2 regions of the Pokkaliibacter sp. CJK22405 genome follow, and region 2 is predicted to be linked to the other one. Evidence: riboswitches for the same ligand, from Rfam matches in the RefSeq annotation. Region 2 holds a riboswitch; the other holds the start of a gene.
The links. A riboswitch is a leader RNA that binds a small molecule or an ion and turns the genes downstream of it on or off. The one in region 2 is predicted to bind thiamine pyrophosphate.
Positions count from the first base shown of each region.

Region 1: another riboswitch for thiamine pyrophosphate. It lies ahead of thiB (thiamine ABC transporter substrate binding subunit); the one in region 2 lies ahead of thiD (bifunctional hydroxymethylpyrimidine kinase/phosphomethylpyrimidine kinase).

Region 1 is NZ_JBKKHQ010000007.1:91,723-99,206, forward strand. Features, by position in the region: gene ACKC9G_RS03565 (hypothetical protein) at 1-398, opposite strand, end outside; gene ACKC9G_RS03570 (hypothetical protein) at 586-915, opposite strand; gene ACKC9G_RS03575 (hypothetical protein) at 1,182-1,970, shown strand; gene ACKC9G_RS03580 (metallophosphoesterase) at 2,075-2,998, opposite strand; gene ACKC9G_RS03585 (PilT/PilU family type 4a pilus ATPase) at 3,319-4,524, opposite strand; TPP riboswitch at 4,576-4,785, shown strand; gene thiB (thiamine ABC transporter substrate binding subunit) at 4,853-5,887, shown strand; gene thiP (thiamine/thiamine pyrophosphate ABC transporter permease) at 5,903-7,484, shown strand, end outside.
Region 2 is NZ_JBKKHQ010000015.1:132,805-140,288, forward strand. Features, by position in the region: gene ACKC9G_RS11900 (protein-L-isoaspartate(D-aspartate) O-methyltransferase) at 1-517, shown strand, start outside; gene ACKC9G_RS11905 (DUF368 domain-containing protein) at 538-1,485, shown strand; gene ACKC9G_RS11910 (peptidoglycan DD-metalloendopeptidase family protein) at 1,488-2,309, shown strand; gene rpoS (RNA polymerase sigma factor RpoS) at 2,400-3,380, shown strand; gene ACKC9G_RS11920 (MFS transporter) at 3,433-4,656, opposite strand; TPP riboswitch at 4,818-4,912, shown strand; gene thiD (bifunctional hydroxymethylpyrimidine kinase/phosphomethylpyrimidine kinase) at 5,039-5,896, shown strand; gene thiC (phosphomethylpyrimidine synthase ThiC) at 5,899-7,484, shown strand, end outside.

The DNA of each region.
Region 1 (7,484 bases), on a different contig from region 2:
GGTTTTAATTTGACGATGTAATAGTCGCCGGCTTTTGGCATCGCCAGATAACTGTTTTCCTTGTTCTCTGCATTACTGACACTGATGCCCGCCGCAACAAAAGCCACGAGCAGAATAATTAACCCGGTGAAACTCGGCAGCATGCGCTTGCGAGTGAACAGCTCACGTTTAAGGGCCTTGCGGGTGACTTCGGGCAGCTCATCGCCGATCAGTGCTTTCTTGCAATGGGCGCATTCCATACCGGGCTTTTTCGAGGTCGGAAAGACCGGAATCCAGTAGAGGTGAAAGTAGCGGATAACGCCAAAGACGTTAAAAAGACTGTGCTGGCAGTGGCTGCACTGTGGGCCTTCGATCTGGCCGCCAGTCAGCATTTTTCCCCGTGAACCAAAGAAAATCATTCTGCTCTCCCTGATAAGAATGACATTGATGTTGTTCAGGGAAGGGCAACTTCAGCGTGCGTGGAGTTACAGCCTGCCGTTGCAATGAGGAGTCACACTCGTCCCTGAGTGCTTTGCACCTTTCTGCCCCGTTTCCGGGGCGAGATAGTACTGAGGGCGCAGGGCCCGCAGTGGTGGTGATCTTTATTTAGTGGAAATGCCTGGCGATGACGGCAAGGGCTATGGCGCCCAGCGCAAGGCTGCCACTGTATTTGGTCAGTACACGCCAGAAAGGAAAGAACTCGCGAATCAGTGCCTTCTTGGTTTCCTTGGGCAGCGACTCTTCCGCCAGAGTGCGGCGGCAGTGTCCACATTTCAGGCCTGCCTCATGAGAGGTAGGAAATACCGGAATGTGTGACAGGTGAAAATAGCGAATAACCCCGAAGGTGTTGAAAAAAGTGTGCTGACAGTGACTGCATGCCGGGCCCTCGACAATGCTGCCAGTAAGAACCGTTCCACGCGTTCCCAGAATGACCATGTAATTCTACCTACGACTCTAGATTCAGGATGCAAAAGACAGGGAACAGGTTTCGCTCTGTGAAACGCAAATTTGTCAGACGTACTGAAAATTCATCCCTGAATCGGTTTGCAGGCTGGCAGTCCATCCCCGTTTGCCAGCGCGCGGGTATTCTATTGCTGTTTAGTTACGTTATCAAATGTTGTTTTTGTGTTTATAATGCGCGCCTTTCTGATAAGCGAATTATCGGGTTCTAAGGAAAAACCTTAAATTAAGAGAGGGAAATCATGATTCGTCGCCAAATTTTGGTCTGTAGTGTTGCTGCTTTGTTACTGGCGGGTTGCTCTGACCATGACCTGCCTTACTACCAGTCACACCTGGATGAAGCTAAAGCCAAGCAGGAGGAGTGCGAGGCTTCCATGAAATCGGCTTTTATGTCTCAGGATGAAGACAAGTTAAAGAGCGTCGTTGAGGACAAGGAGTGTATCGCCGCTGATAAGGCTAACCGTGAGTATCGCTATGCTCAGGCTGAACTCGCTGCCAAGAAGCGCCAGGAGGAAGCCGCAAAGAAAGAAGCCGAGGCTCAGCGTCAATACGATGAAGAGTATGCCAAGGCCAAAGAAAGCCTGAGTGCAGCGTCAACTGAGGAATTCTTCAAGAGCGGTGAAGACTGTACACCGAAGATGTGGGGCAAACCTTCGGCAGCCTGTAAGGCATACAATGAGCTTGAAGAAGGTAAGCTGAATACCGCACTGTCTGCACTGATTACCCAGTTCCCAAAAGATAAGTTGAAAGCCCAGAGTGAAGACCGTTGCAGTGGTATTAACTTTGACAAAACGGCCTGCGACTTGTTGCGTAAGGCAGTAACCAAGCAACAAAAGGATCAGGTAGCGTTTTATCTGGAGAATCGTGAGTCGCTAAGAACGGATTTCAATGATTGTGTTAATCGCATCAAGAGCCTGAATAAGGATCAAAAATACAACGATGCCAATGAATTTGCGCGCAGCTACCAGTGCTCAATGGCACAGCGTGCAGCGCAAGAGTTGAAAGTCTTCGGTTTCAACAAAACCATCTGATGATTAAAGCCCGCTGATCATTACAACGTTTTGATCATGGTTTAAATGCGTCAGATAAAAAAACGGGAGGCATAGGCCTCCCTTTTTCATTGGGGGGTCGCAGACTACACCCAGATAAAATTACGCTCCTGCAACTGACGTTCTCCCTCAAAACGATAGGCGCAGAGTTTTCCGCCATGCCGTGCCGCCACGCTGTAATCCAGGCAGGCGAGGGAGGGGTTAAGAGGCACGGGGCGGCCCGTCATCCAGTAATGGCCAAAAAACACGGGCTTTTCGTGATCGTAACCGGGCAGAAAGTCCGGCTCGACCGGGTCATCCGGGATCAAATGACGCTTCTGTTCATTAATCAGTGCCAGCTCACGATAGGTGCTGGCATTCATGTCCCACCAACGCACGCGTAGCTGAGTTCGCGGGTTGCCATCCTTGTCGAGATAGCTGGTATCGCTGGGAAGCTCCATTTCCAAGCCTTTGAGCAACACTTCCACAGCATCGTAAACGGCGTCCCCGGGCTGACTGGCACGAGCCAGCAGCTCCGGCGTGAGCTGGGCACTGGTGTGGGTCAGGTCATCCATCACTTCAATATGGGAGGGATGCCAGCAGGCATGAATGACGCGAAGCTCATCCAGTTCAAGGTAAAGCGGTAGTGTCCAGAACCAGTCAATGGCGTCCTGATAAGCACTTGAACCTTCCCGCAGCTGGCTCAGAAAAGCGCTGTGCTGAAGCTGATTTTTCTGGCTGTGAGGCCGAAGGTAATGCCCCTGGCGACGCGGGTGCGGGGTAGCATAGGCCAGAGCGTTAAATTCATGATTACCCATAACTATTAGGGCATGACCCATTTCGACCATATCCCGCACAATTTTTAAGACTTCACGTTGCTGGGGTCCGCGATCAATCAAATCCCCCAGAAAAACAGCGGTGTGGCCTGGCCGCTGCCAGACACCTTGTACCCGGTTATATCCAAGGCAGCGCAGTAATGCTTTCAGTGCCCGCGCATGGCCATGAATATCTCCGATCAAATCGTAGTTCATGCTGTGGACTCCCTGCCGTTATCGGCACCTGCCTGTGGGACAGCAGGTCTTCATTCAGGTTCCCGTGCTGCCGGGTCTGAATGCGGGGCAGATCTGCCGTGTCCTGCCCATTCGGTATGCTTCCTTAAAAACTAGCGCCTCAGTCGGCAATGGGCCAGTGTCATTTAGTTTTACTTTGGTTTTTTCAGAAAAATCAGGGAATTCAGAGAGATAGAGAGGAACCTTGCGTGAGGCTGCGGCCAGGGAGTGGCGGGAGACTTAAAGCCCGGACACAAAAAAGCCGCAAACTCTGTTGCGGCTTTTCGATAACCCGGGAGGTGCTATTCCACTTCAAAGGCGGGCGGCGGCTTGGGATGACCGCTCTGCACCGAGGTTGAGCCGTGATGGCCAATACTGTGATTGTGGCCATGCATGTGACTGGTGGCCGAGGGTTGAGGAGCATGGGCCTGAGTTGAGGCAATGCCTTCACCGTCTTTGTAGAACTTGATCATTAAGCGCATGTTGTTGGGTGAGTCCGCATTACGCAGTGCGGTTTCCTCAGTGATCTGTCCTTCTTTATAGAGGGCAAAAATGGATTGGTCGAAGGTCATCATGCCAAGGTGATTCGACTTGGCCATGATTTCTTTCAGCTCACCAATCTCGCCGCGCTTGATCAGCTCGCTGACGCTGGAGGTGCGCAGTAGCACCTCAAAGGCGGCGCAGCGCTTGCCATCCACGGTGGGCAGCAGGCGTTGAGAGATAAAGGCGCGCAGGTTCAGGGACAGATCATGCATGATCTGGCGATGACGATCTTCCGGGAAGAAGTTGATGATACGGTCCAGTGCCTGGTTGGCGTTGTTGGCGTGCAGCGTGGACAGGGTCAGGTGACCGGTTTCGGCAAACGCCAGTGCGTATTCCATGGTCTCGCGATCACGGATCTCGCCGATGAGGATCAGGTCAGGCGCCTGACGCAGGGTGTTTTTCAGCGCTGCACCGTAATGCTTGGTGTCCATGCCGACTTCGCGCTGGTTGATGATACTTTTTTTATGGCGATGCAGGTACTCAATCGGGTCTTCGATGGTGATGATATGACCGGCATGATGCGTGTTACGGTGGTCAATCAGGGCTGCCAGCGAGGTCGACTTACCAGAGCCGGTGGAACCGACGAATAGCACCAGCCCCTGCTTGTCGAGAACAACCTCGCGCAGCACCGGCGGCAGTCGCAGTTCTTCAAAATTGGGAATGCTGGTTTTGATGTAACGAATGACGGAGCCCAGCTGGCCGCGCTGGATAAAGAGGTTGACACGGAAGCGGCCAATGCCCGGCAGTGACAGGGCGAAGTTCAGCTCCTGATCCTGACGGAAAACTTCAATCTGCTCCTGGCTCATTACCGAGAACACAAGGCGTTTTACTTCATCCGGAGAGAGGTTTTCGCCTATTCCGGTCAAGGTTCCGTTGAATTTGACACTCGCAGGCGCACCTGGTGAGAGGTAAAGGTCAGAACCGTCACCTTCGACCATTTTTTTCAGAAAATCCGCGAGTTCCATGCTCTCAACTACCTCATCTACAACCTGCATGACTATTGCGTTAGAATGCCGACCGGCTCAACGGGGTGCTAACCTGGCTTGCCAGTCGCTGAGAAGCGTCACAGGACAGCGGTCACATTCTGAATGCCTGAAAGATACTCCTGCCTTCGTGCAGGTGAAATCCCAAGGTGCTCAGGCTGATTTGCCTTGTTCTCTCGGACTGCTAACCCGTCGAACCTGATCCAGATGATACTGGCGCAGGGATTTGAGTCCAAGTCCACAACTGCGCCACTTTTGCACGCTGTGCAGTCAGCACTGTGCTGATTCACCGCCGACCATGGAGAGTGGCATGACATTATTTTCCCGACGCGTTAACCGTGCTTTAGGCGGATTAACACTATCTGTTGCCCTGACGATGGGAGCATCCTCTGTGGCCAATGCTGCAGACGATACCCTGACCGTCTACACCTATGATTCCTTCACGGCGGACTGGGGCCCAGGCCCTAAAATCAAAACCGCCTTTGAAACCCAGTGCAGCTGCAAGCTTAACTTTGTCGCACTGGCCGATGGTGGCAGCATGCTGCAACGCCTGCGTCTTGAAGGTGACAGCTCACCGGCCGATGTGGTGTTGGGGCTGGATACCAACCTGATGGCCGATGCCGAGAAAACCGGCCTTTTCGCCAGCGCGAATATCGACACCCACACCCTGAAACTTCCCATTGAGTGGCAGGACAAGACTTTCGTTCCCTACGACTGGGGTTATTTTGCCTTCGTCTATGACACCGAAAAGCTCAAGAACCCACCGACCAGTCTTAAAGCCCTGGTGGACGCACCGGATGATCTGAAAATCATCATTGAAGATCCACGTACCAGTACGCCAGGTCTGGGTCTGCTGTTATGGGTCAAGAAAGTGTATGGCGACAAAGCCGATGAAGCCTGGGCCAAGCTCAGCAAGAAAACGCTGGCGGTCACCAAAGGCTGGTCTGAGGCTTACTTTGACCTCTTCCTGAACGGTGAAGCGCCGATGGTGCTGTCCTACAGCACTTCGCCTGCGTATCACATGGCGGTGGACAAGACGGATCGTTATCAGGCAGCAGCCTTTGATGAAGGCCATTACCTGCAGGTGGAAGTGGCGGCACGCCTGAAAAGCAGTCAGCATCCGGAGCTGGCCAAACAGTTCCTGCAATTCATGCTGAGCAAGAACTTCCAGCAGGAAATGCCGCTTGGCAATGTGATGTATCCTGCGGTGAATATTGGCGAATCCCTGCCTGATGCGTACTCCAAACTGATTCAGCCCAAGCACACCCTGAGCTTCACGCCTGCCGAAGTGGCAGAGCACAAGAAGGGTTGGGTCAATGAGTGGCTGGATGCCAGCTCCAAATAAGGCGTGCTGAGCGCCTTGGCTAAGCGGCCTTTGAAAAACTCCGTGCCGGTGCAGCCACCTTTGGTCGCACCGGTCTGGCGCTGGGCGCCGGGAGTGATCATCGCGCTGATGATTGCCGGCAGTGCCATGGCTGCGCTGCTGGCATTGCTTACTCATGCCAGTGAGTTGGATCCTGCGTCTCTCTGGCAACAGGCCTACCTGCGCCGTACGGTAATGTTCAGCCTTGAACAGGCGGCGCTTTCCACCCTGTTAACCCTGTTGCTGGCAGTGCCGGTTGCCCGTGCGCTCTTCCGACGAGGCCCCTGGCCCGGACGGCGCTGGCTGATCCGCTGTATGGAAGTCACACTGGTGCTGCCGCCCATCGTGGTGGTCTTCGGACTGGTGGCCGTACATGGGCGTCAGGGATGGGTGAACAGTCTTCTGAGTGGGGTTTTGCCCTCTTATCTTTACGGGTTAAGCGGTATTTTGCTGGCCCATGTCTTCTATAACGTGCCTCTGGTGGCGCGTTTACTTTTGCAGTCGCTGGAGCAGATCCCTTCCCAGCACTGGCGTCTGGCAGCGCAGCTGGGTCTGCAAAGCCCGTCTCTCTGGCGAACCCTCGAATGGCCGGTATTAAGAAAAGCGCTGCCGCGACTCGGTGCGCTGGTCTTCACCCTGTGTTTTACCAGTTTTGCCATTGTGATGACATTAGGCGGAGGGCCGCGCGCCACCACGCTGGAGGTGGCGATTTATCAGGCCCTTCGCTTTGATATGGATATTGGCCAGGCGGCGCTGCTGTCGCTGGTGCAGGCGCTGATCTGTGGTCTGCTCTGGTGGCTGGCCGGACGGCGAGGGCAATCCTCGGTGTTAGCCGGATACACCTTGCCCTCACCCTGGCCGCGACGAGACCGTCTGCAGCCATCCAAACGCTGGCTGGACCGGCTAACGCTGCTGCTTTTCATGCTCCTGCTCTTACCGCCTCTGGTGGCGGTCGCGCTCGAAGGAAGCGAAGGCCTGTGGCAGTTGCTTAATGATGGCCGCCTCTGGTCTGCCTGGTGGCTGAGCCTGCGTATGGCGCTGGTGGCGGGAATGGGCAGTGTGCTGGTGGCGCTGCTGATTGTCGGCGCTTCTCTCAGCCTTCGTCAGCGAATGAATAAAACGCTGGGGCAGTCTGTGGAAAGCGCGGGTTATCTCAGCCTGATTTTGCCCTCAATCGTGCTCGGCACCGGCTGGTTCGTCCTGCTGCGGCCCTGGGTGTCGGTCATGGAGGCGGGCTACAGTCTGGTGGTCGCCGTCAATATTCTGGTCAGCCTGCCCTTTGTGATTCAGGCGCTGCGCGGCCCATTGGCTTCCATGGATGAGCCTTCGCAGAAACTGGCAGCCAATCTGAACTTGCGTGGCTGGTATGCCTGGCGCTGGTTGTACTGGCCTCGGGTGAAGCCTGCGATTGGATTGGGGCTGGCCTACGGTATGACCTTTTCGCTGGGGGATTTCTCCGTCGTCGCTCTTTTTGGCAGCCCCACCTCACCGACTTTGCCGATGCTGTTGTATCAGCTGCTTGGCAGTTATCGCATGAGTGCAGCGGCAGCCTGCGCCTTGCTGATATTGCTGACCATGG
Region 2 (7,484 bases):
AGCTCATCGAGCCTACGAAGATACGGCATTGCCCATTGGGTATCAGCAGACTCTCTCTCAACCGTATATTGTTGCGCGTATGACGGAACTTTTGCTGGAAAAATGTCCTCACCCACGAAAAGTCTTGGAAATTGGAACGGGTTCTGGCTATCAAACCGCAGTGCTAGCCGCCGTTTCAGATCATGTCTACTCCGTTGAGCGGATTCGCCCTCTGTCTGAAAAAACGCGGAAACGCTTCCAACAGCTTAAAATTTATAATGTTTTTCCTCGCTATGCTGACGGAACCCTTGGTTGGCGTGAGAAAGGACCTTATGACGCTATTGTTGTTACAGCAGCCTCTTCTTCTGTTCCTGAAGCTCTGAAATCCCAGCTCTGTTCCGGTGGTGTGCTGATTATTCCAGTTGGAAATCAGGAGTCTCAGGTACTTAAGCGGATTACAGCTGCCTATGGCCAGTATCAGGAAGAGGATATTGAGCCTGCTCGCTTTGTGCCCTTGTTAGAAGGTCGTATTCGCTAATCGTTAATGGATAATTCCCTATGGATCGTTTCTGGCTCTTTTTGAAGGGCATGGCTATGGGCGCTGCCGATGTGGTGCCTGGTGTTTCGGGAGGCACAATCGCCTTTATTTCCGGCATTTACGATGAACTCCTGCAAACGATTAAAAACATGCATCCGAGACTGATTGGTGTGTGCTTTCAAAACGGATTCCGAGCCTTCTGGAAAGAGGGGAACTTTGGTTTTCTTCTGACGCTTGTTGCAGGCATCCTCACCAGTGTTATTACGTTAGCGCGCGGTATCAGTTGGCTGCTTGAGAATCAGCCTCTAATGATCTGGGCCTTTTTCTTTGGGCTGGTTGCCATGTCCTGCTGGTTGATCGGCAGAGAAGTAAGAGAGCGTAGTTTGGCGACGAGTGGCATGCTGATCATTGGCGCTTTGCTGGGTTGGCAATTGACCCAGGGTTTCTCATTTTCGTTAGAGCCAACGGCGCTAAACTTCTTCATTGGCGGGGCTATCGCGATCTGCGCGATGATCCTTCCAGGCATTTCTGGAAGTTTTTTATTACTCATTCTGGGGCTTTACCAGCCTGTTCTCGATGCTGTCAAACAAGGGCATGTAAGCTTTTTACTGTTATTTATGGTGGGCTGTGCTTCCGGGTTATTGGGTTTTTCGCGATTTCTACACTGGAGTCTTCACCACCACCGTAATCTTACTCTCTCCATTCTTACTGGATTTATGCTGGGCTCCCTCGGGAAAGTCTGGCCATGGAAAGTCACCCGTGTCTATCGTATGGATAGTCATGGCGATTCCGTTCCACTGCTTCAGGATAGTGTGCTTCCGCATACCTTCGAGGCTGTGACAGGCCAGTCATCCCAGCTGACTCTGCTCCTGGGTTTGATAGCTCTGGGCGCTGTGGCGGTATGGCTGCTCTCTCGTTTGGCCAAGAATAATGAGCCTATGCAAGCTATTGCAATGGAGGGTAAGTAATTATGCCTTTCAGGGCTCGCGCGAAAGCGCTTGGCTCCGGGTTGATGGTTTCTGCAGTACTGGCGCTCAGTGCCTGCTCAACCAATAGCTATTATGCGCCGGTCGATGATGTGTCCAGACATGGGTTAACTCCTGCTCAGGTGGGCTATCACATCGTCAGTCCGGGTGAGACGCTTTATTCGATTGCCTATCGTTACGGGCAGGATTATCAGTCACTGGCTGCTCGCAATAGTTTGTCAGCTCCTTTCGCAATCTATCCCGGGCAGGCGCTGAAGCTTTCGGGGAGCGCTGACCCCGGAGTGGTGCAGACTGCACCGAAAGTGAGCGTGGCTCAGGTATCCACGCCGGCGCCGACAGTAAAAAGACCAAAGTCGGTATCGACAACGGCCTCTTCTCAAGGCAAAGTAAAAACAACCTCATCGGTCAAGAAACCAACTGTTCCTTCAGGAGGCGCGTTGACTTGGGGTTGGCCCTCAAGCGGTAAGGTAACAGGAAGTTATTCACCAAACCGTAATGTAAGTAAGGGTATAAATATTGCAGGAAATGTGGGGAGTCCTGTTACTGCAGCAGCAGACGGAGTGGTGGTCTATGCAGGTAACGGACTGCGAGGGTACGTTAACCTCATCATTATTAATCACAATCAGGAGTTCCTGAGTGCGTATGCAAACAACCGGCGTATCCTTGTGAAGGAACAGCAGAAGGTGAATCGCGGGGATGTTATTGCAGAGATGGGCCAGTCTGGCGACAAAGATGGAATGCTGTATTTTGAGATCAGACAGGATGGGCAACCAGTGAATCCATTGAGCTTTTTGCCTAAGCGCTAATGTGACTATTTTTTTGAACAGCTGTTAGTCTTTGACGCGTCTCTCCTGAACTCAGGGGCCCCATAATAAAAACTCCAAAGGTGGCAGCAGATGGTTGAGAAAGATTCCGACCTGGATCTCATGGATGTCCAGGAGTTAGAGCTGGAAGCAATGTCAGACTCTACTGACAACGATGAGGAAGAGGGCTACTCAGGTCTTGGCCTTCCTCCTGAACTCAGTACTTCCCGTGCCAGCAAAAAACAGCTGGATGCAACCCAACTTTATCTGAACGAAATCGGCTTCGCGCCTTTGCTGACCGCAGAGCAGGAAGTGTATTTCTCACGCAAATCACTCCGTGGTTGTGAAGCGTCTCGCAAGCGAATGATTGAAAGTAATCTGCGTTTGGTGGTGAAGATTGCCCGCCGTTATCTTAATCGTGGGCTTACGCTGCTTGATCTGATTGAAGAGGGTAACCTCGGCCTGATTCGCGCGGTCGAGAAGTTTGACCCTGAGCGCGGCTTCCGTTTTTCAACTTACGCTACGTGGTGGATTCGCCAGACGATCGAGCGAGCCATCATGAATCAAACGCGGACAATTCGCTTGCCGATCCATGTCGTTAAAGAGCTGAACATCTATCTGCGAACTGCCCGTGAGCTGGCACACAAGCTTGATCATGAGCCAACGGCAGAAGAGATTGCCAGTCACCTCGATAAGCCCGTCGAAGATGTTGAGCGGATGCTTGGCTGGAATGAGAAAGTTACTTCAGTAGACTCGGCAATGGCTCCGGATTCTGATAAGCCACTTCTTGAAACCTTGGCTGACCACGAAGCGGCTGATCCAGAGTCCTGGTTGCAACAAACAGACTTGCATGGCTCTATCGATGATTGGCTGGCCTTATTGCCTGATAAGCAGAGTGAAGTACTGGCCCGCCGCTTTGGTCTTCGAGGCTACGAGATGAGTACCCTTGAAGAGGTTGGGCGTGAGATTGGCCTGACTCGTGAACGTGTTCGCCAGATCCAGGTAGAAGCTCTGCGTCGGCTTCGTGAAATCGTCGAGCGACAGGGTTTGCATGGCGATGATATTTTCACCTGATCAGTTCAAATAACAAAAAAACCAGCATTACGCTGGTTTTTTTGCATCTGCTTCATGCAGGTCTCACACAATGCCCCGGGTTTTCATCCGAAGGCCGATCATTGACGGGCAAGTGAATAACCATCGCCAGTAAACCCAGGCCGATGGAAATCATCCACATCACATCAAAGCTACCGGTTAACTCCATGAGTTCTCCTCCAAGCCAAGCGCCAAAGAAGGCGCCAATCTGGTGAGAGAGCATGACGACACCGAAAAGAGTGGCAAGATAAGTGGGGCCGAAAATCTGGCCTAAAGCGCCTGACGTTAAGGGGACAGTGGAGAGCCAGAGAAAGCCGATAGCAGCGGCAAAACACAGTACGGTAACCGGTGTTTTTGGCGCCACCCAGAAGATGGCCAGTACCAGCGCGCGCAGCCCGTACAGTCCTGAGAGCATCCACTTGGGGCGATACTTGCCGCCCAGATACCCGGAGGTCAGTGAACCGAAGATATTAAACAGGCCAATTAATGCCAATCCGGTCGCAGACACGTTGCTGGGTAAGCCGCACAGACTGACATACGTAGGTAGGTGGGTTGCAATAAACGCCACATGAAAACCACAGACAAAAAAGCCGATATTTAATAACCAGAAGCTGGGATGCTGTCCTGCCTGTTCCAGCGCCTTCCTGATTCCAATGGAAGGTTGACCTGTTGATGGTACTTTGTGTGCCGGTTCGCTCTGTAAAAAATAGGCGCTTGGGATCATCACTAGTGCCAGAAGACCCACAATGATAAGAGTGCTTTGCCAGCCAAATTGGTGATTAAGCGAGTTCATAATGGGTGCCATCAAAAACTGACCGACTGAGCCGCCGGCGGATGCCAGACCCAGAGCACGCGAGCGTTGATTGGGTGGGAAGGCCTTGCCGACAACTGCCAGCACCAGAGGGAAAGTGGTCGCGCCGGCGCCTAGTCCCAGTATCAACCCTAATTCGAGGTGTAGCTGCCAGACTTGTGTTATCCAGGCGGCGAGTATCAGACCTAGTGCATAGAGTACCGCCCCCAAGGCCAGAACTCGTGCCGAGCCGTATCGATCGGCAAGTATTCCGGCAATAGGTGATGTCAAACCCCAGATCAGGTTCTGAATCGCAAAGGCCAGACCCATAGTGCCTAGATTGAGCGTCGGCATAACTAGCATGTCCGGAATTAGCAGGCTCAGTGTTTGTCGAATACCTAAGTTCAGGGCGAGGACGATGCTACCTGCCAGTAAAATAAGCCAAGGCAGACGGTTTTTGGTATGCATTCAGCGGGCTCCACTGTCGTTAAACAGAATCCTGAGGAGAAAGGGTTTGGCTAAGCTGTCTGACATTATGGCAGAGCTTGAGTGACCTGCGCTTGAATCCTGTTGCAGGCCTCTCTACACTGTCGGCAGTTTTTCACGTGTCTTAGACTTTTACTGAGCGCGTTTACTTGTCGGGGTGCCGCCCTTGAGCGGCTGAGATAATACCCGTGAACCTGATCCAGTTCGTACTGGCGTAGGAAACAAGCAATAAGTACTTGCCTGTTGTGGTCGGTGCTTCACTTCCTTGACCTATCTGTGCGCTGGCTATTTCTGCGCACTCTTCCTTCGCAGTTGTAGTCACCGCCGACCGGCGTGAACCGGGTCTATTTGAGGCCTGTGTATCATGAATATTGGTCCTGCGGTGCTTTCCCGCTCGACACCCCCTGTTGCTCTGACCATTGCCGGTTCTGATAGCGGTGGCTGTGCTGGCATTCAGGCCGATCTCAAAACCTTCTCTGCTTTGGGGGTTTTCGGGGCCAGTGCGATTACCGCGATTACTGCCCAGAACACTCAGGGAGTGACCGCTGTTCAAACCTTGGAGCCGGTCATCGTTGCTCAGCAAATTCAAGCTGTGCAGGATGACTTTACCCTTGCCGCCTGTAAGACCGGCATGCTGGCCAGCGCAGAAATTATCGACGCTGTTGCTCAGCAGCTAAAGCGCTCTCCGGCTCCTTTGATCATTGATCCGGTCATGATCTCAACGTCAGGGCATCGTTTGATCAGTGAAGAGGCGATTGATGCTGTCATCAATCTATTGTTCCCCCTCGCTTTGCTCATTACCCCTAATCTTCATGAAGCCTCAGTTATGACAGGACTGCCTGTCCCCGAGACGGCGGATGACATGTTGCCACTGGCAGAGGCGCTATTAACGTTGGGTGCCAAGGCTGTTCTTCTTAAAGGCGGTCACCTGCAGCAAGGTATGCCTGCAACAGATTGGTTGGTTACCAGCGACTACCATCATCAATTTACCCTGGCACGTGTTGAAACTCGCAACACCCATGGAACGGGATGCTCATTATCTGCGGCAATCACAGCAGGGCTGGCACAGCAGTTTTCTCTGCTTGAGTCCGTCGGCCGTGCCAAAGATTGGCTACATCAGGCGCTGACCTCTGCTGCTTCCTGGCAATTGGGGCAGGGTGCAGGTCCCGTTAATCATTTTCATCAATGGTGGGGTGCCCACCACAACCCCCTAGAGGTGTAACTGTGTTAGAACATCATCTTAGTCAGCGAGCCAAGGTCGATGAAGCGGCCGTTCAGCCCTTTCCCGCATCTCGCAAAGTCTATGTCCAAGGTAGCCGTGACGATATTCAGGTTCCCATGCGGGAAATTACCCTGACGCCAACGGTTACTCAGCAAGGTACAGAAGAGAATCCTGCACTGCGTGTTTATGATACGTCCGGCCCCTATACGGATCCCAACGCGGATATCGATGTGCGTAAAGGCCTGGTAGATGTGCGCGGGCGCTGGATTTCAGAGCGTGGTGATACCGAAATTCTGACCAGTCTTACTTCCGAATATGGGCGTCGTCGAGCCAATGACCCTAGTCTTGATGCACTTCGCTTTGAACTTAAGCACACGCCGCGTCGGGCTAAAACCGGGCAAAACGTCACTCAGCTACATTACGCACGCAAAGGCATCATCACGCCTGAAATGGAATACGTGGCGATCCGTGAAAACATGAAGCTGCAGCTGGCCAAAGAGAATGCGCTGCTGCAACAACAGGCGCCGGGTTTCTCCTGGGGCGCGAGCATTCCCGATCAGATTACCGCCGAATTTGTCCGCGATGAGATTGCCCGTGGTCGTGCTGTGCTGCCAGCCAACATCAACCACCCTGAGCTTGAGCCGATGATTATTGGCCGTAACTTCCTGGTGAAGATTAACGGCAATATCGGTAACTCAGCGGTGACCTCTTCGATTGAAGAGGAAGTAGAGAAAATGACCTGGGGCATCCGTTGGGGTGCTGACACCATCATGGACCTGTCGACCGGCAAGCATATCCATGAAACCCGCGAATGGATTCTGCGCAATAGCCCCGTGCCGATTGGCACTGTACCTATTTATCAGGCCCTTGAGAAAGTGGGCGGCATTGCCGAGGAGCTGAACTGGGAGCTGTTCCGTGACACCCTGATCGAACAGGCAGAGCAGGGCGTTGACTACTTCACCATCCACGCCGGCGTACTGCTGCGTTATGTGCCCATGACCGCCAAGCGTATGACGGGCATCGTTTCTCGTGGTGGCTCCATCATGGCCAAATGGTGTCTGGCGCATCATCAGGAGAATTTCCTCTATACCCACTTCGAGGAAATCTGCGAAATCATGAAAGCCTATGATGTGTCCTTCTCGCTGGGAGATGGCCTGCGTCCTGGCTCAGTCTACGATGCCAACGATGAAGCTCAGTTTGCTGAGCTGCAAACACTGGGTGAGTTGACCAAGATCGCCTGGAAGCATGATGTGCAAACCATCATCGAAGGCCCTGGTCATGTGCCCATGCACAAAATTCAGGAAAACATGACTGAGCAGTTGAAACATTGTGATGAGGCACCTTTCTATACTTTGGGTCCGCTGACTACCGATGTGGCACCAGGTTATGACCACATCACCTCCGGCATCGGCGCTGCAATGATCGGCTGGTACGGTTGCGCCATGCTTTGCTATGTCACACCGAAAGAGCACTTGGGTTTGCCGGATAAGGATGATGTGAAGACTGGCATCATCACCTACAAGATTGCCGCCCATGCGGCGGACCTTGCTAAAGGGCATCCGGGCGCGCAGATTCGCGACAATGCACT